One region of the Hydrogenophaga pseudoflava genome, then DNA from elsewhere that is predicted to be linked to it. Evidence: riboswitches for the same ligand, from Rfam matches in the RefSeq annotation. Region 1 holds a riboswitch; the other holds the start of a gene.
What was found. Region 1 has a riboswitch for thiamine pyrophosphate ahead of thiC (phosphomethylpyrimidine synthase ThiC). Riboswitches for the same ligand answer to the same signal wherever they lie in the genome.

Region 1 (11,315 bases):
CTTTTTCCAGCGCCTGGTAAACCTCGCCCGCGGGCATGTTCTGCGCCACCACGCCCAGCTTGGTCATGGCCTCGCCGAACAGGCCGCCGCCCATGCGCATCTTCAGGCCCTTGAGGTCGGCCGCCGACTTGATCTCCTTGCGGTACCAGCCGCCCATCTGGGTGCCGGTGTTGCCCGCGCTCATGGAGGTGATGTTGTACTCGGCGTAGAACTCGTCCATCAGCTTGCGGCCGTTGCCGTGTTCCATCCAGGCGTCCATGTGGCGGGCGGTCAGGCCGAAAGGCACCGCGCAGCCGAAGGCGAAGATGGAGTTCTTGCCGGTGAAGTAGTAGGACGCAGTCTGCGCCATCTCGATGGTGCTGTTCTGCAGCGCATCGACCACGCCGAACGGCGGCACCAGCTCGCCCGCGGCGTGCACCGACACCTCGAACTTGCCACCCGAGAGGGCCTTGACGGTTTCCGAGAACTTCTCGGCCGAACCGAAGATGGTGGGCAGCGACTTGGGGAAGCTCGACGCCAGGCGCCAGCGCACGGCGGCCTGGGCGTGCACGGCGGGGGCCGCGCCAGCGGCGAGCACGCCCGCGATGCCGGCGTGTTTGATCAGGGAACGACGATCCATGGTTTTCTCCGGGATGAAAAATGCCGGTGCCCCGGGGCGTCTGGCGCCCCGGTCGCCCGGCGGTTGGCAAACCCGTGAACCTTACCAGAGAGATGGGCTAACCCTTATCACCTACCGGACGCTGGCAGGGGCCGGACAGCGAGGGGTGTGGCAGGGCCGGCACCGGGTGTCGTTGTGCGGCGGCCCGCCCCTCGGCCCAGGCACTGCGCCAGGCCGGCAGGGTCTGCGATGGGTCGTCGCCCAGGCCCCGCACCACGCAGCCGCCGGCCGCGCCTGCGGCGGCCACCGCGCGCAGTTGCGCCGGATCGAGGACGCCGCCGATGCCCACCACCGGCGTCGGCGCCATGTGGGCCCACCAGGCCAGGTTGTCCAGGCCCTGGGGCCGCCAGGGCATGTCCTTGGTGGTGGTGGGCCAGACCGGGCCGCAGGCGATCAGGTCGGGCTGCAGCGCGGCGGCGCGGCACAGCTCCCATAGGCTGTGCGAACTCAAGCCCAGCTGCACGCCCGCCTCGCGCGCCGCCTGCAGCGCGGCGCGGTCGCTGGCCGTCAGGGCCAGCAGGTCTTCCTGCCCCAGGTGCAGGGCGCGGGCGCCGGCGTGCAGCGCGGTCTGCCAGTGGTCGTTGACCACCAGCGTGACGCCGGCCGCGTCGGCCGCGCGCTGGCTGCGGACGATGGCGGCGTGCAGCTGCGTGGCCCAGGTGCGGTCGTCCAGGCCCGCCGGGCGTTTCGTGCGCAACTGGATCGTGTCCACCGTGGGCGTGGCGCTCAGCACCGACTCCACACGCTCGGCGCTGTCGACGATGGCGTAGACCCCGGGGTCGCGGCTGCGCGCTTTCGAGGGCCAGGCGGTCGGCGCCTGCGTGCCAAGCGACAGGCGGGGCAGCAGGCAGGGGTCGGTGCCGAAGCCTTCGCGGGCCACCACCGGCCCGGCGCCGCGCCCCACGGCGCGCGCGTGGCGCAGCGCGTGGGTGGTCGCCATCTTGGCCAGCACCGCGGCGTCGGCCGCCACGAAACCCAGCGCCAGAGCCGCAGCCAATGAGGTGGCGTACGTGCAGCCGGTGCCGTGGTGGTGGGGCGTGTCCACGCGCGGCAGCGTCAGCCAGCCACGGGCGTGCGGCGTGTCGATCCAGTCGTGCGCGAGCCCGGGTGTGGCGGCGTCGCCGCCCGTGACCAGCACCGCCTGCACGCCCTGCGAACGCAGCACAGAGGCCATGGCGGGCACGCCGTTGTCGCCGTCCGGGCCGAGCAGCAGCACCGCCTCGTGCTGGTTGGGCGTGATCGCGGTGGCCCGGGGCAGCAGCTCGTCGCGGTAGACCCGCATCAGCGCCTCGTCCACGAAACCGGCGCCGGTGCTCGCGCGCAGCACCGGGTCGATCACGAAGGCCAGCGGTGCGCGCGTGCGCAGCCGGTCCACCCAGCGCGCGACCACCCGCGCGTTGGCGGCGCTGCCCAGCAGGCCGGTCTTGATGGCGGCGGGCGGCATGTCCTCGGCCAGCGCGGCCAGCTGGGCGTCCAGCAGATCGGGCGGCACCGCGTCGATGCGGGTCACCGCGGTGGTGCTCTGCGCCGTGACGGCGGCGACCACCGGGCACAGGTGCACGCCGAAGGCATCGGCCGCGCGCTGGTCGGCCGCCAGGCCCGCGCCACCACCGCTGTCGGTGCCGGCGATGCTCCAGATCACAGGGTTCTTGTTCATGGGATCAGAAAGGGGTGTCCACTCACGGGGGTGCTCGCCACGGCCATGTCCTGCGGCGCCATCACGCCGGCTTCGTAGGCGGTGCGCCCCGCCTCGATGGCCAGACCGAAGGCGCGCGCCATGCGCACCGGGTCCACCGCCTGGCTCACGGCGGAGTTCAGCAGAACTGCGTCGAAGCCCAGCTCCATGGCCTGCGCCGCATGAGAGGGCGCTCCGATGCCGGCGTCCACCACCAGCGGCACATCCGGCAGGCGCGCGCGCAGGGTGCGCAGCGCAAACGGGTTGATCAGGCCCTGGCCCGAACCGATGGGCGCCCCCCAGGGCATCAGCACTTCGCAGCCCGCATCGAGCAGGCGCTGGCAGGTGACCAGGTCGTCGGTGCAATAGGGGAAGACCGCAAAGCCGTCCTTGATGAGCTGCGCCGCCGCCTCCACCGTGCCCCAGGGGTCGGGCTGCAGGGTGTGCTCGTCGCCCACCACCTCCAGCTTGATCCAGCGCGTGCCGTAGAGCTCGCGCGCCATGTGGGCCAGGGTGATGGCCTCGCGCGCGGTGCGGCAGCCGGCGGTGTTGGGCAGCAGGTGGACGCCGCTGTTCACGATGCCCTGCACGAAGCCGTTGTCGCCGGCGGCGGCCAGGGTGCGCCGCAGGCCCACGGTGACGACCTGCGTGCCGCTGGCCGCGATGGCCTCGCGCAGCACCTGGGGCGAGGGGTAGCCGGCGCTGCCCAGCAGGAAGCGGCTGGACAGCTCGGTGCCGTAGACGGTGAGGGTGGACATGGTTCAGGCTCGTGGGGGTTGGGCAGCGTCCGGGGCCAGCCGGTCCAGCGCCAGGACCAGCCGGTGGATGTGGTCTTCGGTGTGGGCGGCCGAGAGCGCGATGCGCAGCCGCGCCGTGCCTTCGGGCACGGTGGGCGGGCGGATGGCCGGCACCCAGATGCCTTGTTCGCGCAGGCCTTCCATCACGGCCAGCGCCTCGGCGTTGCCGCCGATCAGCAGCGGCTGGATCGGTGTGTCCGAGTGGCCGAGCTGCCAGCCGCTGCGCGCCAGCACCGGTTGCAGGCCCTGGCGCAGTTGCGCGATCAGGCGCCGCAGCTGCGCGCGGCGCCCGTCGCCCTGTTCGATGAGCCGCAGGCTGCTGCGCAGCGCGCAGGCCAGCAGGGCGGGCGCGGCGGTGGCGAAGATGTAGCTGCGCGTCTTCTGCAGCAGCCACTCCACCAGGTCGTCCGGCCCGGCCACGAAGGCGCCGGCCACGCCCGCGGCCTTGCCCAGCGTGGCCATGTAGAGCACGCGGCGCGAGGCACTGGCGCCGCTCAGGCCCACGGCGGCCAGGCTGCCACGCCCCTGCGGGCCGCAGACGCCGAAGCCATGCGCGTCGTCCAGCAGCAGCAGCGCGTCGTGCCGCTCGCACAGCGCGAGCAGCGCGGGGATGTCGGCCACATCGCCGTCCATGCTGAACACCGCATCGCTGATCACCAGCTTGCGCCGGGACGTGCTGGCGGCGAGCTGGGTCGCGAGGTCCGCCAGGTCGGCGTGGGCGAAGCGGTGGATGCGCGCGCGCGAGAGCCGCGCGCCGTCGATCAGGCAGGCGTGGTTGAGCGCGTCGGAAAAGATCGCGTCGCCGTCGCCCACCAGGGCCGGCACGATGCCGATGTTGGTGGCGTAGCCGGCGTAGAAGTAGAGCGCGCGCGGCAGGCCCACGAAGGCGGCCAGCTCGCGCTCCAGCGCCTCGTTGGCGGTGCTGTGGCCGCTGACCAGGGGCGAAGCGCCAGCGCCGACACCGAAGGACCTTGCGCCTTCGCAGGCCGCGTCGGCCAGGTCGGGGTGGCCGGCGAGGGCCAGGTAGTCGTTGCTGCAGAAGGCCAGCATCTCGCGCCCGTCCACGCGCAGCACGGCGCCTCCCGCGCTGTCGCCCGCGGGTTCGACCGCGCGGCGGCGCCGGCGCAGGTGGGCGGCGTCCAGGGCCGCGATGCGGGCGGGGATCTCGTCGAGCCAGGAGCTGGCGGATGGTGTGTGTGTCATGGCAGTTCGATGGGCACCGTGCGGAAGTCCGGTGCGGCGCTGTGCGCGATGTCGGCCAGCAGCGGCGCACCCAGGCGCTGGCGCAGGAAGGCGATGTTGTCGTCCGCCGCTGCCATGCCCGGGTCGATGCGGTTGGCCACCCAGCCGGCCAGCGGCAGGCCGCGCGCGCGGATGGCCTCGGCGCTCAGCAGCGCGTGGTTCAGGCAGCCCAGGCGCAGGCCCACGACCAGCAGCACCGGCAGGCCCAGGGCCTGGGCCAGGTCGGCGCCGGTGTGCTCGGGCGAGAGCGGCACCAGGAAGCCGCCCGCGCCTTCCACCACCATGGCGTCGGCGTGCTGCGCCAGTTCGCGCTGGCAGGCCACCAGGTGGGGGATGTCGATGCGGGTGCCGGCGCGTTCGGCGGCGAGGTGTGGCGAGAGCGGGTCAGGCAGGCGCACCGGGTTGTCCAGCGCGGGCGGCACCCCCACGGTGGACGCGGCGCGCAGGGCGATGGCGTCCTCGCTGTCCCAGCCGTCCGGCGTCTGAACCAGGCCCGCGGCCACCGGCTTCATGCCCACCACGCGCGGGTGGCGGCGTGCCAGCGCGTGCAGCAGCGCGCAGCTCACCAAGGTCTTGCCGACGCCGGTGTCGGTGCCGGTCACGAAGTAGGCCGTCATCGGGGTTCCTCGCTGAGGCTGGCCTCCAACGCGGCCAGTGCGCCGTGGGCCAGGTGCTGCATCGCCTCCTCGTCCAGCACATAGGGTGGCATGAAGTACAGCGTCTTTCCGATGGGCCGCAGCACCAGGCCGCGCGCCAGCGCATGTCCCTGGTAGCGGCGCGCGAGGTCGGGCAGTGGCGTCTCGACGTCCCAGGCCCAGATCATTCCCTGGCGCCGGGCGTGCCGCACCCGCGGGTGCGCGGTCAGGGGTGCCAGCAGCGCGTCCAGCGCCTGCGCGGTGCTGCGGTTGCGGGCCAGCGCGTCTTCCTGTTTGAACAGGTCCAGCGTGGTCAGCGCGGCGCGGCAGGCCAGCGGGTTGCCGGTGTAGGAGTGCGAGTGCAGGAAGCCGCGCGCCACGTCGTCGTCGTAGAAGGCGCTGTACACCGCGTCGGTGGTCAGCACCGCCGACAGCGGCAGCGTGCCGCCGGTCAGGCCCTTGGACAGGCACAGGAAGTCGGGCCGGATGCCCGCCTGCTCGTGCGCGAACAGGGTGCCGGTGCGGCCGAAGCCGGTGGCGATTTCGTCCACCACCAGGTGCACGCCGTGACGGTCGCACAGCGCACGCGCCTGGCGCAGGTAGGCCGGATCGTGCATGGCCATGCCGGCGGCGCACTGCACCAGCGGCTCCACGATCAGCGCGGCCGTGGTCTCGTGGTGCTGCGCCAGCCAGTCGGCCAGCGCAGCGGCGGCGGCGTCGGCCCCGATGCCGCGCCGGTCGGGGCTGGGCACGGTGGCGGCCAGCCGCACCAGCGGCGCGTAGGCCTCGCGGAACAGGGCGATGTCGGTCACGGCCAGCGCGCCCACGGTTTCGCCGTGGTAACCGCCGGCCAGGCCGACGAAGCGGCTCTTGGCCGGGCGCCCGCTGTTGCGCCAGAAGTGTGCGCTCATCTTGAGCGCGATCTCGGTGGCCGAGGCGCCGTCGCTGGCGTAGAAGGCGTGGCCCAGCCCGGTCAGCGCCGACAGCCGTTCCGACAGCTCCACCACCGGCGCGTGCGTGAAGCCCGCGAGCATCACGTGGTCCAGCGTGGCCATCTGGTCGGCCAGCGCGGCGCGCATGGCCGGGTGGCTGTGGCCGAACAGGTTGACCCACCAGGAGCTGACCGCGTCCAGGTAGCGGCGGCCGTCGGTGCCATACAGCCACGGCCCCCCGGCACGCGCGATGGCCACCGGCGGCAGGGCCTCGTGGCGCTTCATCTGCGTGCAGGGGTGCCACACGCTGCGCAGGCTGCGCTGCGCGAGGTCGGCGGTGTTCACTTCACCTGTTCCTGTGTCTGCACCGGCACGTGGTCGCGCGAGCCGTTGGCGCGGTTGTGCTCGTCGACAAACACCAGCTTGGGCTTGTGCGTGGCGACCTGGTCCTCGTGCACCTGTGCGAAGGCCGCGATGATGAGCAGGTCGCCCGCCGAGGCGCGGCGCGCCGCCGAGCCGTTGACCGAAATCATGCCGCTGCCGCGCTCGCCCTTGATGGCGTAGGTGATGAAGCGTTCGCCGTTGTTGATGTTCCAGATGTGGATCTGTTCGTTCTCGGCGATGTTCGAGGCGTCCAGCAGGTCTTCGTCGATGGCGCAGGAGCCTTCGTAGTGCAGCTCGCACTGGGTCACGGCGACGCGGTGGATCTTGGACTTGAGCAGGGTGCGGAACATGGTGGGTGTCTCCGGGTTCGGTGAATGAGGTCAGCCGCCGACGATGGCCTGGAAGGTCAGCACGGTGTCGTTGGGCTGCAGGACGGTGGTGGCGCGTTGATCGCGCGGGACGAAGGCGCCGTTCACGGCGGTCGCGATGGTATCGGGGTCCATGCTCCGTTCGTCCAGCAGCTGGGCCAGCGTCAGGCCCTCGGGGCAGGGCAGGGTGAGGTCGTTGAAGGTCAGCATGTTGTGACGGAGGAGAAGCATTGCCGCAAGGCGTCTTCGACCAGCGCGGGCGCCAGCAGCCAGCCGTGGCGGTACAGGCCGTTGATGCGCAGCAGGCCGTCCTGGTGGTCGATGCGCGGCTCGTTGTCGGGCAGGGCTGGGCGCAGGTTGGTCTCCAGGTGCACGATGCGCGCCTCGGCCAGCTCGGGCAGCACGCTCTGGGCGGCCGCCATCAGCTCCACCGCGCTGCGCAGGCTCACCGGCGAGCGGTCCTCGCTCTCGATCTCGCTGGCACCAATGACGATGTGGTCGCAGGGCCTGGGCACGATGTAGACGCGGTGGCGCGGGTGCAGCAGGCGCACCGGCCGGTGCAGCGGCACGCCGGGCGCCTGCAGCCAGACCACCTCGCCGCGCACGCCGCGCACGGGCAGCTCGGGCCGGGCACCCGTGCCGCGCACGTCGATGGCGAGGTCGAAGCGCTGCTCACTGCTGTCGTCCAGCGCGATGCGGCCCGCGCCCACCGACGCCACGGTGTGCCGCCAGCGCCAGCGCACGCGGGACGAGGCCGCGCACAGCGCGGGCAGCACCTGCAGCGGCAGGATCTGGCCCTCGCCCGGCAGCAGCCAGGCGTGCAGGCGCGGGTCGATGGCCGGTTCCAGCGCCGTCAGGGCGCCGCGGTCCAGCCGCTGCGGGGTCTGCGCGTGGCCGACCAGGTCGGGCGCCTGTGCCAGCCGCGCCAGCACGCGCTGGGCCGCGCCCAGGTCGCTGCCGTGCGCCACCAGCAGGCTGCCCAGGGTGCGCAGCTGCAGCGCCGGTTCCTCGCCGGTGCCGGGGCTGGTCGAGCAGCCGGTGCAGCTGCCGCAGGCGGCGGGCAGGGCGCCCGCACGCGGCGATCCTGCGCGGGCCAGGGCATCGGTGATCTCGCGCCACAGCGCCATGGAGCGCCAGCCCAGCGCGGCGATGGCGGGGCCGCTGTTGTCCAGCTCGGCCAGCGGGCTGAGCATGCCGGCCGCGGTGAAGGCCGCCGGCCCCTGGCCGTCGCTGCGGGCCTGCGGGCCATCGGCCGGGTCGAACACCGTCACCTCGTGGTGGGGCGACAGCCGCCAGGCGAGCAGCCGGCCCAGCAGGCCGGCGCCCGCGATACCGATGCGCGCCATGGCTCAGGCCTTGTTTTTCAATGAGTCGACGGGCACGTAGAACTCGCCGCCCACCGCCTTGAACTCTTCGCTCTTGCGCGCCATGCCATCGGCCAGGGCCTGCTCCTCGCTCAGGCCTTTGGCGGCCGCGTAGTCGCGCACGTCCTGCGTGATCTTCATGCTGCAGAACTTGGGCCCGCACATCGAGCAGAAGTGCGCCTCCTTGGACGAGTCCTTGGGCAGCGTCTCGTCGTGGTAGGCCTCGGCGGTCTGCGGGTCCAGGCCGAGCGCGAACTGGTCGCGCCAGCGGAACTCGAAGCGCGCCTTGCTCATCGCGTCGTCGCGCGCGCGCTGGCCGGGGTGGCCCTTGGCCACGTCGGCGGCGTGGGCCGCGATCTTGTAGGCAATGATCCCCTGCTTGACGTCGTCGCGGTCCGGCAGGCCCAGGTGCTCCTTGGGCGTCACGTAGCAGAGCATGGCCGTGCCCATCCAGCCGATCATGGCGGCGCCGATGGCCGAGGCGATGTGGTCGTAGCCCGGCGCGATGTCGATGGTCAGCGGGCCCAGGGTGTAGAACGGCGCCTCGTGGCAGTGCTTGATCTGCTCGTCCATGTTGGCCTGGATCATGTGCATGGGCACGTGGCCGGGGCCTTCGATCATGGTTTGCACGTCGTGCTTCCAGGCGATCTGCGTCAGCTCGCCCAGGGTCTTGAGTTCGGCGAACTGCGCTTCGTCGTTGGCGTCCGCGCCCGAGCCGGGGCGCAGGCCGTCGCCCAGCGAGAAGGTCACGTCATACGCCTTCATGATTTCGCAGATCTCGTCGAAGTGCGTGTACAGGAAGTTTTCCTTGTGGTGCGTGATGCACCACTTGGCCAGGATGGAGCCACCACGGCTGACGATGCCGGTGCGACGCTTGGTGGTCAGGTGGATGAAGGGCAGGCGCACGCCGGCGTGGATGGTGAAGTAGTCGATGCCCTGTTCGGCCTGCTCGATCAGCGTGTCGCGGAAGATTTCCCAGGTGAGGTCTTCGGCCACGCCGCCCACCTTTTCCAGCGCCTGGTAGATCGGCACCGTGCCGATGGGCACCGGCGAGTTGCGCACGATCCAGTCGCGCGTGGTGTGGATGTTCTTGCCGGTGGACAGGTCCATCACCGTGTCGCCGCCCCAGCGGATGGACCACACGAGTTTTTCGACTTCTTCCTCGATGGACGAGGTGACGGCCGAGTTGCCGATGTTGGCGTTGATCTTCACTAGGAAGTTGCGGCCGATGATCATCGGCTCGACCTCGGGGTGGTTGATGTTGGCCGGGATCACCGCGCGGCCGCGCGCCACCTCGTCGCGCACGAACTCGGGCGTGATCACGTCGGGGATGCGCGCGCCCATGCCGTTGCCCTTCAGACGCGCCTCGCGCTCGGCGTCGCCGAGGTATTCCTTCATCCACTCGCGCTTGCCGTTCTCGCGGATGGCGATGTACTCCATCTCGGGCGTGACGATGCCTTTTCGCGCGTAGTGCATCTGCGTCACGTTGGCGCCGGCCTTGGCACGCAGCGGCTGGCGCTGCAGGCCAGCGGCCTCGGCACGCAGGGCTTCGATGCGCGCGTCCGCCACCTCGCCGTGTTTGCCGCCGTCGTCCAGTGCCACGCGGGCGCGGCCCTCATAGGCCTCGGTGTCGCCGCGCGCGGCCACCCACTCGCTGCGCACCGGCGCCAGGCCTCGGCGGATGTTGATGTCCGCGGCCGGGTCGGTGTAGGGGCCGGAGGTGTCGTAGACCGTGACGGTCTCGCCGTTGGTCAGCACGATCTCGCGCATGGGCACCTGCACGCCGGGCTGTACGCCAGGCGCATAGACCTTGCGGGACTGGGGGAACGGCTCGCGCGTGAGCGTGAGCAGCTGCTGGAGCTTGTCGGGGGCGTTCATCGGGCGGTCTCCTGATTGAAAAAGCTGTTGCGAAAACGAACAGCTCCGGAGGACCGCCCGGAGGGACCATGGGTGTGGACGGATGCACCCCGTCCACGGGTCCTTCAAGGCAACGCTCTTCTTTCGCCGGTACTAGCCGGATCAAGTTCACGGGTTCGGTGTGTCACACCATCTCAGCGCCGGGCCTTGGCAGGCCCGTGCACCCCGGAGCAGGCGCGCAGTGTAGCGTGCTTCTTTGCGGGGCGCCAAATGTCCCTGCGACGGTCAGCGCTGCGCCCGCCGCCCGCGCCGGACCCGCTTGATGGCCTCGAACCAGAACACGCTCAGCAGGCCGAGCCCACCGGCCGCGGCGAGTTCGTGCCAGGGCAGCGGCGCGAAGCGCAGCACCGCCACGGCCCAGGGCACATACAGGGCGGCCAGCAGCAGCGCCAGGGCCAGCCCCACCACCACCCAGAGCGAACGGTTGGGCGTGCGCAGCGTGATCCAGAACGGCTCGGTGGCCGAACGGTTGGACAGGATCAGCGCCAGGTTGCCGATCACCAGGGTGGCGAAGGCGAAGGCGCGGGCCTCTTCCTCGGGCAGGCGCGGCGCGGCCCAGGCGAAGGCCCCCAGCACCGCCGCCAGAACGCCCATGCCCTGCAGCAGCGCCAGCCACAGGGTCACGCCGCCGAACAGCGGGGCGCTGGCATCGCGCGGAGGGCGCTGCATCAGGTCGCTCTCGGCCGGTTCGTTTTCAAACGCGACCGAGCAGGCCGGGTCGATGATGAGTTCGAGCAGCGCGATGTGCATGGGGAACAGCAGCGCCGGCCAGCCCAGCAGCACCGGCAGCAGCGCCATGCCGGCGATCGGAACGTGCACCGCCAGGATGTAGGACATGGCCTTGCGCAGGTTGTCGAAGATGCGCCGCCCCAGCCGCACCGCGCGCACGATGGCCGCGAAGTCGTCGTCCACCAGCACCAGCGACGCCGCCTCGCGCGCCACGTCGGTGCCGCGCAGGCCCATGGCCACGCCCACGTGCGCGGCGCGCAGGGCGGGTGCGTCGTTCACACCGTCGCCCGTCATGGCCACGATGTCGCCGCGCGCCTTGAGCGCCTGCACGATGCGCAGTTTCTGTTCCGGCGCGATGCGCGCACACACGCTCACGTGTGCCATGCGTTCGCGCAGCGCCTCGTCGCCGAGCGTCGCCATCTCGTCGCCCGAGAGCACGTCGGCCGCGGTGAGCGACGCGGCCAGGCCCGCCTGCTGCGCGATGGTCAGCGCGGTGGCGGGGTAGTCGCCGGTGATCATGACCACGCGGATGCCCGCCGCGCGGCACTCGGCTATGGCCGCAGGCACCTGCGGGCGCACCGGGTCGGCCAGACCCAGCAGGCCGACGAACGTGA
Region 2 (11,315 bases), 420 kb from region 1:
CACCCGCACCACCTGCCCCGAGTGAGGTTTGAGCTTGCGTTGTCCGTGGTGCGCTCGTGCGTTGGTTCAGGGTGATGGCGGCAGCCCCGGGCGCAGGCCCCATTCGCCGTTGCCACAGAGTGTGCGAGCGGTACCGGTGTTGACGCAGCAGCGGTTGCGAACCCGTTCCTCCGACGGCGAGCGTGGGCCGGAGCACGGGGCTGCCGCCATCACCCTGCGCGAGGTGCAGGCGATCAAACCAACAAGAACTCAGGAAGAAAACTGCAGAGCAGCCAGCCGCGCATACACCCCACCGAGCGCCACCAGCTCGGCGTGCGTGCCTTGCTCCACGAGCCGGCCGTGGTCCAGCACCAGGATGCGGTCGGCCTGCTGCACCGTGGCCAGGCGGTGCGCGATCACCAGTGTCGTGCGGTCCTTCATCGCCGACTCCAGCGCCGCCTGCACCATGCGCTCGCTCTGCGCGTCCAGCGCACTCGTCGCCTCGTCCAGCAACAGCAGCGGCGGGTTCTTGAGCATGGCGCGCGCGATCGCGATGCGCTGGCGCTGGCCACCCGAGAGCCGCACACCGCGCTCGCCCAGGAAGGTGTAATAGCCCTCGGGCAGGCGCGCGATGAACTCGTCGGCAAACGCCGCCTTTGCGGCGGCAAGCACCTCCTCATCGCTCGCACCGGGCTTGCCGTAGCGGATGTTCTCCATCGCGCTGCTGGAGAAGATCACCGGGTCCTGCGGCACGATGCCGATGCGCTCGCGCAGCGCCTGGAGGTCCAAGTGGTGGATCGGTGCGCCGTCCAGCGTGATGGTGCCCGAGGCCGGGTCGTACCAGCGCAGCAGCAGGCCGAACACCGTGGTCTTGCCGGCGCCGCTGGGACCGACCAGGGCCACGGTCTGGCCCGGTGCCACGTCCAGCGTCAGGTCCGACAGCGCGGCCTGGTCCGGGCGCGAAGGGTAGTGGAAGGTGATGCTGTCAAAGCGCACCGCGCTGCCGCCCTGCGGCCAGGGCACCGACACTGGTTGCGCCGGCGACTGGACCGGCGAGCGCAGCGCCAACAGCTCCATCAGGCGCTCGCTCGCGCCGGCCGCGCGCAGCAGGTCGCCGTAGACCTCACCCAGCACCGCCACCGCGCCCGCCAGGATGATGATGTAGACCACCGTCTGGCCCAGGTGGCCGGCGCTGATCTGCCCTGCGATCACCGCCTGCGTGCCCTGGTACAGGCCCCACAGCAGCAGGGCCGCGGTGCTGATGATGATGAAGGCGATCAGCGCGGCGCGGGCTTTGCTGCGCCGCACGGCGGTGAGGAAGGCGCTGTCGGTCGAGGCCGAGAAGCGCTGCGCCTCGCGGTCTTCGGCCGCGTAGCTCTGCACCACCGGAATCGCGTTGAGCACCTCGGCCGCAATGGCGCTGGAATCGGCCACGCGGTCCTGGCTGGCGCGTGAGAGCTTGCGCACGCGCCGGCCGAACCACATGCTGGGCGCCACCACCAGCAGCAGGATCAGCAGCACCTGCGTCATCACGTAAGGGTTGGTCCAGATCAGCATGCCCAGCGCGCCGATGCCGGTGACCGCGTTGCGCAGGCCCATCGACATCGACGAGCCGACCACGGTCTGCACCAGGGTGGTGTCGGTGGTCAGGCGCGAGAGCACCTCGCCGGTCTGGGTGGTCTCGAAGAACTGCGGGCTCTGGCGCAGCACATGGCTGTAGACGGCGTTGCGCAGGTCGGCCGTGACGCGCTCGCCGATCCAGCTGACGAAGTAGAAACGCACCGCCGACGAAAGGCCCAGCAGCACCGCCACGCCGAACAGCTGCAGAAAGTGGCCGCGCAGGGCCATGGTCTGGTCGCCGCGGTCGGCCGAGACCAGCCCGCCGTCGATCAGCTGGCGCAGCGCCAGCGGAAACAGCAGCGTGGCCACGGCGGCCAGCGTCAGGAACAGCAGGGCGCCGGCGATCTGCCAGCGGTAGGGCCGCAGGAACGGCAGCAGGCCGCTCAGGGATGTGGGGGTGGTGGCGCGGGGGCGGTCTGCCGGCGAAGGGGTGCTCATGATGTGCAGTGTGCCCCGATAATTCGGGGCTCTTCGACAGGCGCTCGACCCATCGGTCGGACAGGCCTGTCCGTTTCGCTGTCTGGACAAGTCTCCCATGCCTGCTTCCCGGTTTGCCCTTCTCTCACGCGTTGCCCTTGGTCTTGTGGTGGCTCTTCTGTCGGCCTGCGGCGGTGGCTCCGATCAGGACGCGGCGCCGTCTTCCAACACGACGACCAGCGCGGACGCGCCGGCGGGAACCACCAGTCTGCTGGATGAGTGGGCGCGCTACGCGGATTCCGGGCAACCGCTGCTGGTGGACGGCGAAGACGCCACCGAGGCCCATCTTGGAAAAGCCGCACGGCTCAACAGGGAGCAGCTGGGTGAGTACCAGAGAAAGTCTGCCAGCGCGCAGAAGTCCGGTTTGCTGACGCCCAAGGCGTTCACCGGGCTGGTTCCTGTCTACCGATTCCTCAACCGCCAGACCGGTGCGCACTTCTACACCATCGATACGGCCGAGCGGGACCTCGTCATTGCGACGATGCCGCAGTTCAACTATGAGGGCCAGGCATTCCTCGTCAGCCCGACCGCTCAGCCGGGGTTGCTGCCGGTGCACCGGTTCAACAACACGGTCAACGGTGTGCACCTCTACACGATCAGTGAGGACGAGAAGAACTACATCCAGGCCAACCTGCCCAGCTATGTTTACGAAGGCGTGGCCTACCATGCCAGCCCGGTCGGCGGTGCCGGGCTCAAGCCGCTGTTCCGTTTCTACCGGTCCGACCGGGGGCTGCACTTCTACACCGCCGACCACACCGAGCGGGATGGCGTCATCGCCAGCCTGTGCGCGTACCGGTATGAGGGCCCCGCCTACTATGTGATGGACCCTGCGGCGGTGTCCGACCCACCGACGGCAACGCCCAATGCGGTGGTGCTGGTGGTGGGAGACTCCCTGTCCCAGGGCTACGGTACCAGCATCAACGGCAACCCCTACAGCTTCGTGTCGCCGGGCAAGGTCTGGACCCAGAAGCTCGCCACGGAGATCAGGACCCGCACAGGACGGGCCTGCAACCGGCTGGTCAATGTCAGCGTGGGCGGCATGCGCACCGACCACGGTCTGGCACGCATCCAGGGGTGGTTGAACCAGTACGCGCCCACCCACGTCATCCTCGCGCAAGGCACCAACGACGCCTGGCAGAACCGGGGGGTGTGGTCCATGGAGGCCAACCTGGGCGCGATGGCGCAGGCCAGCCTCGCGGCGCACGCCAGGGTGTATGTGATGGACTTTGCGTTCTACCCCAAGGGCAGCGCGTACCGCCAAGGCATGACGGAGATGTACCAGCGCGTGGCGACCAACAACGCGGGCACCTACTTCGCAGGATCGGGCGGCATTCCGTTCACCGGCACCTACTACCACCCGGACCAGGTGCACCTGAAGGACGCCGCGCAGCCGGCCATCCTGGAGAACGTCTGGCAGGCGCTCGTCCCCTCTTTCTGAGGGCGTTCAGTGGGGGGGCGGCACCTGGGCCAGAACCCGGGAATGGGCGCGTTCCAGTTCACCGATCAGGTCGTCGATCTGTGCCATGAACTGGTCGCGGCTGGCATAGGGGTGGCGGGTGATCAGTGCGGTCGAGCGATCAGCCAATTCGGGCTCGCCGGCCTGGCGGGCCCAGCGGCGCACCTCGCAGTAGGCCAACAGGGCCAGGCGGCCCATGTCGCCGGTGCGGCGGGCGTGTTGCATGTCGCCGAGGAGGTCCTCAAGGCCAACTTGCAGGGGAGCAGTGGTGGTACCCATGGTGCAGCGCAACATTATGGGTAAAACCGTTATGGGTTGCAACGAGTGAGCGCGTTTTAGGGGTTTCTCCCTTTTTGAGACCGCCCGCCGCCTTTGTGTGCTCAGAGCACCAGGCGTTTCGCGTAGCCGGTCATCTCCAGGTAGCCGCGGCCGACGCGTTTTCCATTGCTGTCGAACAGGTTGGACAAACCTTCCCAGTACACGGTGCCGGTGCTGCCCCGGGCGTCCAGTTCCTGTGGGTCGATCACCGCCTTGACGGTGTAGAAGTCGCCCGGTGTGCGCACCATCCACTCCACCGGATAGCGCGCACGGGTGCGCGGGCTGGTCCAGTGGCGCTGCGGCACCCAGTCCAGTTCCCCGGGCCGGAAGCGATAAATGTCGGTGGGGCTCTGGGCGCTGCCCGCGGCGCGGAAGGACCCACCCGCCCAGAGCTTGCTGCCGTCTGCGCGCCGCAGCTGGAAGGCTGTGATGCTGTGGCCTCCCTCCTGGTTCATGCCGAACCAGTCCCAGCCCACCGCATCGGGGTGCATCAGCGCCTCGCTCCACTCGTGGTCCAGCCAGGCCGTGCCCTGGACCTCGAACCGCTGTCCTTTGAGGTCCAGCGTGCCACGCACCGCCAGCTGCGGGTGGCTGACGTAGAAGCTGGCCTGGGACGGCTCGGGGCCCTTGCGCGAGAAGCCTTGGTCGCCCTGCAGCAGCCAGGCCTGTGTGGGCGTGACCTCCAGGTCGATCTGCAGCTCGTCGCCCGGGGCGCGGGTGGTGTAGCGGCCGTCGGCCTCGCGGCGCAGGAACCAGTCGCGGATCGCCACATGGGTATCTTCGGTGCTGGCGAACACCGCGCGCTCGGTGCGCGCCGGCGGTTCGCCGTTCCAGCGCGCGATGCGCTGGTCGTGCAGCAGCCGGCCGCTGTGCACGTCGGTGATGGCGGCGTGCGCGAACAGCAGCTGGCGCGCGGCGAGGCGGCCGGGCAGGGCTTCGGTGCCGTCGACCCGGCTGCGGAAGAAGGTGATCTGGAAGCCGAACTCGCGCCCGCCGACGTCTTTCGCGTGGCCGGTCAGGTACCACCACTCGGTGCGCGTGTCGTTGTGGGTGCCGTGGTCGCGCGGGAACACCAGCGGGCGCGGCACCAGATCGCGTGAAAGCGCAGGCAGCGGCGCCGCCAGCCCGGCGGCGATCAGCGCGCGGCGCGTGAGACCGTCCATCACCAGTCCTCCTTGACCGCCTGGACCGCATCGCGGCCGGCGGCGGCGCGCCCGGCCAGCCAGGCCGTGACCGTGCCGGCGGCGACCACGGCGGCGCACAGCGCCAGCAGGCGCCACCAGGGCAGCGACAGCTCCATGGTCCAGTGAAAGCTCTGCGGGTTGACCACGTGCACCAGCACCACGCTCACCGCCAGCCCGAGCGCCAAGCCGGCGAGCGCCCCCAGGGCGGTCCACGACAGGCCTTCGAGCGCCACCACGCCGAGGATCTGCCGGCGCGTCAGCCCCAGGTGGGCCAGCAGCCCGAACTCCTTGCGCCGCGCCAGCACCTGGGCGCTGAAGCTGGCCGCCACGCCGAACAGGCCGATACCGATCGCCACCGCCTGCAGCCAGTAGGTGACGGCGAAGCTGCGGTCGAAGATGCGCAGCGAGGTGGCGCGGATCTGGCCCGCCGAGGCGAATTCGATCAGGTCCTGTGCGCCTGCGGACTGCGCCAGCACACGGATGGCCTCGCGCACCGCATCTTCGTCGGTATCGGGCGACAGGTGCAGGGCGAGGTCGTTGACGCGGCGGTCGCCCGAGAGCCGCTGGTAATCGGCCAGGTCGATGACCACGCTGCCGTGCTGGCGCGCGTAGTCGCGCCACACGCCGGCCACGAAGAAGCGGGTGCCCGCCGGCAGGGCCGGGAACGCTGGGGCGAGCGCGTCCAGCGCGCCGCCCGGGCGCGCGCTGTGCAGGTCCACCATGGCCTCGCTCACGTACACCGCGACCGCGCCCACCGGCGGGATCACCGCGTCGCCGACCAGGGGCAGGCGCTGGCCGGGCACGCCGGTGTCGTCGTGCACCAGTGGCCGCGCCAGCAGGGTCACCGCCGGCCGGGCCGGGTCGACCAGCACCTCGGTGGCGCGCAGCGGGTCGACGCGGTTGACGCCCGGCACCGCACGCACCGCGGCCACGAAGTCCGGCGGCAGGGCCTGCCCTTGCGCGCCACTGCCCGCACTGCGCACATACAGCTGCGCCGGCAGCACGCCGTCGAGCCACTGCGCCACCGAGTCGCGGAAGCTCGCCACCATCACCGTCAGCGCGACCGACAGCGCCAGGCTCGCGACCACGCCGCTGGTGGCCACGGCGGCGGTCTCGCGCAGGCGCCGCGAGCGTTCGACCGCCAGCAGGGGCAGGGCCAGCCTGGCCACACGGGGCGCCACGCGGTCCAGCAGAGCGCCCACCGCCAGCGGCAGCGCCGCGATGCCGCCCACCAGCAGCAGGCCCACCGACACATAGGCGGCCAGCGGAATGCCCGCGACCGGCGGTGCCCAGGCCAGGGCTGCGGCCAGGACCATCAGCCCCAGAGCGAGCCGGTGGCTTCGCCGGGACACCGGGCCGGATGCCCCCAGCCCCTTCAGCGCCAGGGCCGGCGCCATGGCGGCGGCGGCGCGCGCCGGCCACCAGCCGCCGACCAGGGCGGCGACCACGCCCAGTGCGCCGTAGACCAGGGCGGCGGGCGTGCTCCAGTGCAGCGAGGGTGCGACGCCCGAAAAGTAGCCGCCACCCAGGTCGCCTCCCAGCAGCCGCAGCGCGGCCACAGCCAGGCCGGTGCCCAGCGCCACGCCCAGCGCGCTGCCGATCAGGCCCAGCACCGCCGACTCGGCCAGCACCAGACGCAGCCGCTCCGGCGCCGACAGGCCCAGCACGCCCAGCAGCGCAATCTGCTGCTGCCGCCGCGCGACCGACAGCGACAACACCGAGAACACCAGGAAGCCTCCGGTGAACAGCGCCACCAGCGCCAGCACGGTCAGGTTGACCCGGTAGGCGCGCGAGAGGTTGTCGGCGCGCTCACCCGCCTGGCCCGGCGGCTGGGCGATCACGTGGGGCGGCAGGGCGAGCCCGCGCAGCAGTGCCTGGGTGTCGGTGCCTGGCGCCAGGCGCAGGTCGATGCGGCTGACTTCCCCGGTGCGGCCCATCAGCGCCTGCGCCGCCGCGATGTCCATCACCAGCATGGGCGCGCCGGGCGCGTTGACGCTGCCGGCCACCCGCAGGGTCGCGCGTTCCAAGCCACTCTGCACCTGCAGCGTGGCCGGCAGATCGCCCGAGGGCGCCAGCACCTGCCGCGCCGCCGGGTTGAGGAACACCGCATCGGGGGCAAACAGCTCGAAGCGTCCCTGGGCGGCCGGATCGTCGCGCGGCGTGGGCTGCGGCATCAGCGCGGGTGAGACGGCGGCCACCGACAGCGCATCCACGCCGACCAGCCGCACGCCCTGGCGCCGGGCATTGGCGAGCAGCACCGAGGTGGACACTTCCAGCACCGGGCTGGCGGCGGCCACACCGGGTGCCTGCGCCACCGGCTCCAGCAGCGCGTCGTCCAGCCCACCCTGGCGCGCGCGCAGCGACAGGTCGGGCTGACCGTTCACCGCGCTCACCGCCCCGGAAAACTCCGCCAGCGCCGATGCATTGATCAGCTGCACCGCCAGCGCCAGGGCCACGCCCAGCATCACCGCCACCACGGCAGCGACCGTGCGCCATGGGTGGTGGCGCAGTTCCTGCCAGGAGTAGGTCTTGAGCAGCGCAAACATCGTGTGAGCTTAGCGCTCCGGCCAGGCTCCCCATGGGGGACGTGGTCATGTGGTCCAATACGGGGTTTCCAACCAACTTTCCCTTGAGACCGACATGGGCAACAAAATCGTCACCGAAGCCGACCGCAAAGCCACTCCCCGTCCCACCGCCGCCGACGGCGTGGTGCTGCCCACCCCCGGCCGCGGCCAGCGCGTGAGCCTGGAGCGTGGTGTCGCCACGCGCAGCAAGAAGAACCCCGGCAAGCGTTCGAAGAAGGGCGGCTGATCGCCTGGGGTCCGGTCCCCACCCCGAGAAAAGGCCCGTCAGGGCCTTTTCTGCTTTTTGGGCCCGCCGATTAAAATTGCCGGCTTCACCGGGGGTGCCGGGCCCGCAGCAATGCGGGCGGCGGCTGAGAAATACCCCTCTCACCTGATCTGGGTTGTGCCAGCGTAGGGAGCGTGACAAGCCGGTCCGCCGTTTGCCGTGGTCCGTCCTGCTCAAGCCCTCGCGGGCGTTTTGACAAGGCGGATGCACATGCAACGGCGGTTTCTCTTTTCGGCGCTCCTCTCCCTTTCTTCGTTGTCGCTCGCGGGCCTGGCCCAGGCGCAGGCACCGATGCCGCTGCGGGTGCTGACCCACAGCTCGTTCGACCTGCCCAAGGAGCTGCTGGCGCAGTTCGAGAAAGACGCGGGCGTGCGGCTGCAGATCGTCAAGGCCGGCGATGCGGGCGAGATGACCAACAAGCTCATCCTCACCAAGGCCAAGCCGATCGCCGATGTCGCCTACGGCATCGACAACACCCTGCTGCCGCGCGCGCTGGCCGCCGGCGTGGTCGAGCCCTACACCGGCCCGGCGGCGCAGCGTGCGGCGGCGGTGAGCATGGACGGCGGCGTGGTGCCGGTGGACTTCGGCTACGTCAACCTCAACATCGACAAGGCCTGGTTCGCCAAGAAGGGCCTGGCGCTGCCGGCCTCGCTGGACGATCTGGCCAAGCCCGCCTACGCCAAGCTGCTGGTGGTGCAGAACCCGGCGACCTCCAGCCCCGGCCAGGCCTTCCTGTACGCGACCATTGCCGGTCTGGGCGAAGAGGGCGCATTCCAGTGGTGGGGCCGGATGCGCGGCAACGGTGTGAAGGTGGTCAAGGGCTGGACCGAGGCCTACTACACCGAGTTCACGCGCAACGGCGGCACGCGCCCCATCGTGGTGAGCTACGCCAGCAGCCCGGCGGCCGAGGTCTTCTACAGCAAGGAGAAGATCACCGAGTCGCCCACCGCCAACCTGTTCCTCAAGGGCGGCGTGTTCCGCCAGGTCGAGGGCGTGGCCCTGGTCAAGGGCGGCAACCCGGCCGCGCGCGAAGCCGCCGGCAAGTTCATCGAGTTCCTGCGCTCCGCCCCGGCGCAGCAGGCGCTGCAGACCACGATGTGGATGTATCCGGCCGAGGCCGGCGCGGCGCGGGTGGACGTGATGAAGGCCCATGCGGTGGAGCCGACGGCGTTCGACAACCCGTCGGCCGCCGATGTGTCCGCCAAAAACAAGGCCTGGCTGCAGCGCTGGACCAAGACAGTCTTGAAGTGAGGATGTCTCGCCGCTGGCTGCTGCCTGCGCTGCCGCTGGTGTTTCTGGCGGTGGTGCTGGTGGCGCCGGTGCTGCGGCTGCTGGCCGAGGGGCTGGCGCCTGGCGCGGCCGACGGCGCCGAGCCGCTGCGCTGGCTGGACGTCTGGCAGGACGATTACCTGCGCTGGCGCGTGCTCTGGTCGTTCGCGCAGGCGGGCATCACCTGCGCGCTGGCCCTGCTGCTGGGCCTGCCCTGCGCCTGGGTGCTGGCGCGGCGCGAGTTCCCGGGGCGGGCGCTGGTGTTGCGCCTCTTGATGCTGCCCTTCGTGGTGCCGACCCTGGTGGCGGCCATGGGCGTGCTGGCGCTTTGGGGGCCGCGCGGCCTGATCGGCGGGCCGCTGGCCGAGGTCGGCATCGAGCTCGCCGACACGCCCTGGCTGCTGCTCTACGGCAACCTGTTCTTCAACCTCTGCCTCGTGGTGCGCGCCGGTGTCGACGCGCTGGAGCAGGTCGGCGCGCAGCGGCTCGCAGCCGCGCGCACCCTGGGCGCCACGCCCTGGCGCGCGTTCTGGCGCATCGAATGGCCGGCCATCGCGCCCTGGCTGGCCTCGGCGCTGTGCCTGGTGTTCCTCTACTGCTTCGCGGGTTTCGGCCTTGCGCTGGTGCTGGGCGGCCAGCGCTACGCCACCGCCGAGGTCGAGATCTACACCCTGGTGGCGCACGAGCTGGAGCTGGGCCGAGCGGGCGTGCTCGCGGTCTGGATGATGGCGCTGACCGGCGCGGTCGCGCTGGCCTACGCCTGGCTGGAGCGGCGGCTGGCGGCGCCGGCGCGGGTCGCGCCTGTGCCGCGGCAGCGGCCGGCCACGGCCCTGCAGTGGCTGGGTGTGGCGGGCGCGATGGGGCTGCTGGTGCTGGTCTGTGTCGCGCCGCTGGCGGCCATCCTCTGGCACGCCGCGTCGGCGCTGTTCGTCGGCCAGGGCGCGGCCGTGCTCACCGATGCCGACACCCTGGCCGCGCTGGGCAACACGCTGCGTTTCTCGGTGCTGGCCGTGGTGTTCGCCACCGCGCTCGGCCTGTCGCACGCCTTCGCCCTGCAGTCTTCGGTGACCTGGCGCGCGCTGGCTTTCCTGCCTTTCGTTGTCTCGCCGGTGAGCGTAGCCTTTGGCCTGCTGCTGCTCTACCCCGACTGGAGCGCGAGCCTGCCGGTGCTGCTGGCGGCCTACGCGCTGCTGGCCTGGCCTTTCGTCACCAAGTCTGTAACCGCCGCGCTTGACGGCCTGCCGGTCCACTGCGCGCAGGCCGCGGCCACGCTCGGTGCCACCCCCTGGCGCGTGTTCCGGCGCGTCACGCTGCCGATGATCGCGCCTGCGCTGCGGCGCGGCATGGCCTTTGCCGCCGCCACCGCGCTGGGCGAGTTCGCTGTCACGCTGTTTCTCTCGCGGCCCGAATGGACCACGCTCACCACCCTGATCCACCAGCACCTGGGCCGGCCCGGCGCCGCCCCGCTGGATGCGGCCTTCGTGCTCGCGGCGCTGCTGATGGCGCTGGCGCTGCTGGCCTTCCTGCTGATCGAGGGCCGCGACCGCCGCGCCGGGGACAATGCCCGCCATGCTTGAACTGCGCGACATCCACAAACACTGGCACGACGCACCCGAATGGCCGCTGCTGTCTGGCGTGAACCTGCGCGTGGACGCGGGCGAGACGGTGGCGCTGCTCGGTGCCTCGGGCAGTGGCAAGAGCACGCTGCTCAAGATCGTGGCCGGGCTCGAAGCGCCGGAGCAGGGCAGCGTCTGGTTCGACGGCGTGGACATCACCGGCTGGCCGCCCGAGCGGCGCCGCTTTGCGCTGATGTTCCAGGACTTCGCGCTGTTCCCCCATCTGAACGTGCGCGACAACGTGGCCTTCGGCCTGATCGAGCAGCGCGTGCGCAAGGCCGAGGCCCGTGATCGCGCGCAGGCCATGCTGGCGCGCTTCGGCCTGGCCGGTCACGGCGACGCGCGCGTCTGGACCCTTTCGGGCGGCGAGCAGCAACGGGTGGCGCTGGCGCGTGCGCTGATCACGCAGCCCAGAGCGCTGCTGCTGGATGAGCCTTTCAGCGCGCTGGATGCCCACCTGCGCGAGCAATTGCGCGACGAGTTTCGCGAGCGCATCACCGAGGCCGGCATGGCCGCGATCCTGGTGACGCACGACGCGCAGGAGGC

Region 2: linked by a shared signal. The riboswitch ahead of HPF_RS07620 (thiamine ABC transporter substrate-binding protein) and the one ahead of thiC (phosphomethylpyrimidine synthase ThiC) in region 1 are both predicted to bind thiamine pyrophosphate.

The regions. Positions count from the first base shown of each region.
Region 1 covers NZ_CP037867.1:1,127,568-1,138,882, forward strand. Annotated here, with positions in the region: gene HPF_RS05570 (TRAP transporter substrate-binding protein) at 1-619, opposite strand, end outside; gene HPF_RS05575 (bifunctional hydroxymethylpyrimidine kinase/phosphomethylpyrimidine kinase) at 717-2,315, opposite strand; gene HPF_RS05580 (thiazole synthase) at 2,312-3,091, opposite strand; gene bioF (8-amino-7-oxononanoate synthase) at 3,095-4,333, opposite strand; gene bioD (dethiobiotin synthase) at 4,330-4,989, opposite strand; gene HPF_RS05595 (adenosylmethionine--8-amino-7-oxononanoate transaminase) at 4,986-6,284, opposite strand; gene panD (aspartate 1-decarboxylase) at 6,281-6,673, opposite strand; gene thiS (sulfur carrier protein ThiS) at 6,704-6,901, opposite strand; gene HPF_RS05610 (FAD-dependent oxidoreductase) at 6,895-8,037, opposite strand; gene thiC (phosphomethylpyrimidine synthase ThiC) at 8,041-9,933, opposite strand; TPP riboswitch at 10,035-10,150, opposite strand; gene HPF_RS05620 (cation-translocating P-type ATPase) at 10,198-11,315, opposite strand, start outside.
Region 2 covers NZ_CP037867.1:1,542,866-1,554,180, forward strand. Annotated here, with positions in the region: gene HPF_RS23630 (hypothetical protein) at 1-25, shown strand, start outside; gene HPF_RS07595 (ABC transporter transmembrane domain-containing protein) at 250-2,037, opposite strand; gene HPF_RS07600 (GDSL-type esterase/lipase family protein) at 2,186-3,514, shown strand; gene HPF_RS07605 (hypothetical protein) at 3,521-3,757, opposite strand; gene HPF_RS07610 (lipocalin-like domain-containing protein) at 3,913-5,013, opposite strand; gene HPF_RS07615 (ABC transporter permease) at 5,013-7,580, opposite strand; gene HPF_RS23635 (hypothetical protein) at 7,675-7,845, shown strand; TPP riboswitch at 7,926-8,034, shown strand; gene HPF_RS07620 (thiamine ABC transporter substrate-binding protein) at 8,095-9,135, shown strand; gene HPF_RS07625 (ABC transporter permease) at 9,138-10,730, shown strand; gene HPF_RS07630 (ABC transporter ATP-binding protein) at 10,723-11,315, shown strand, end outside.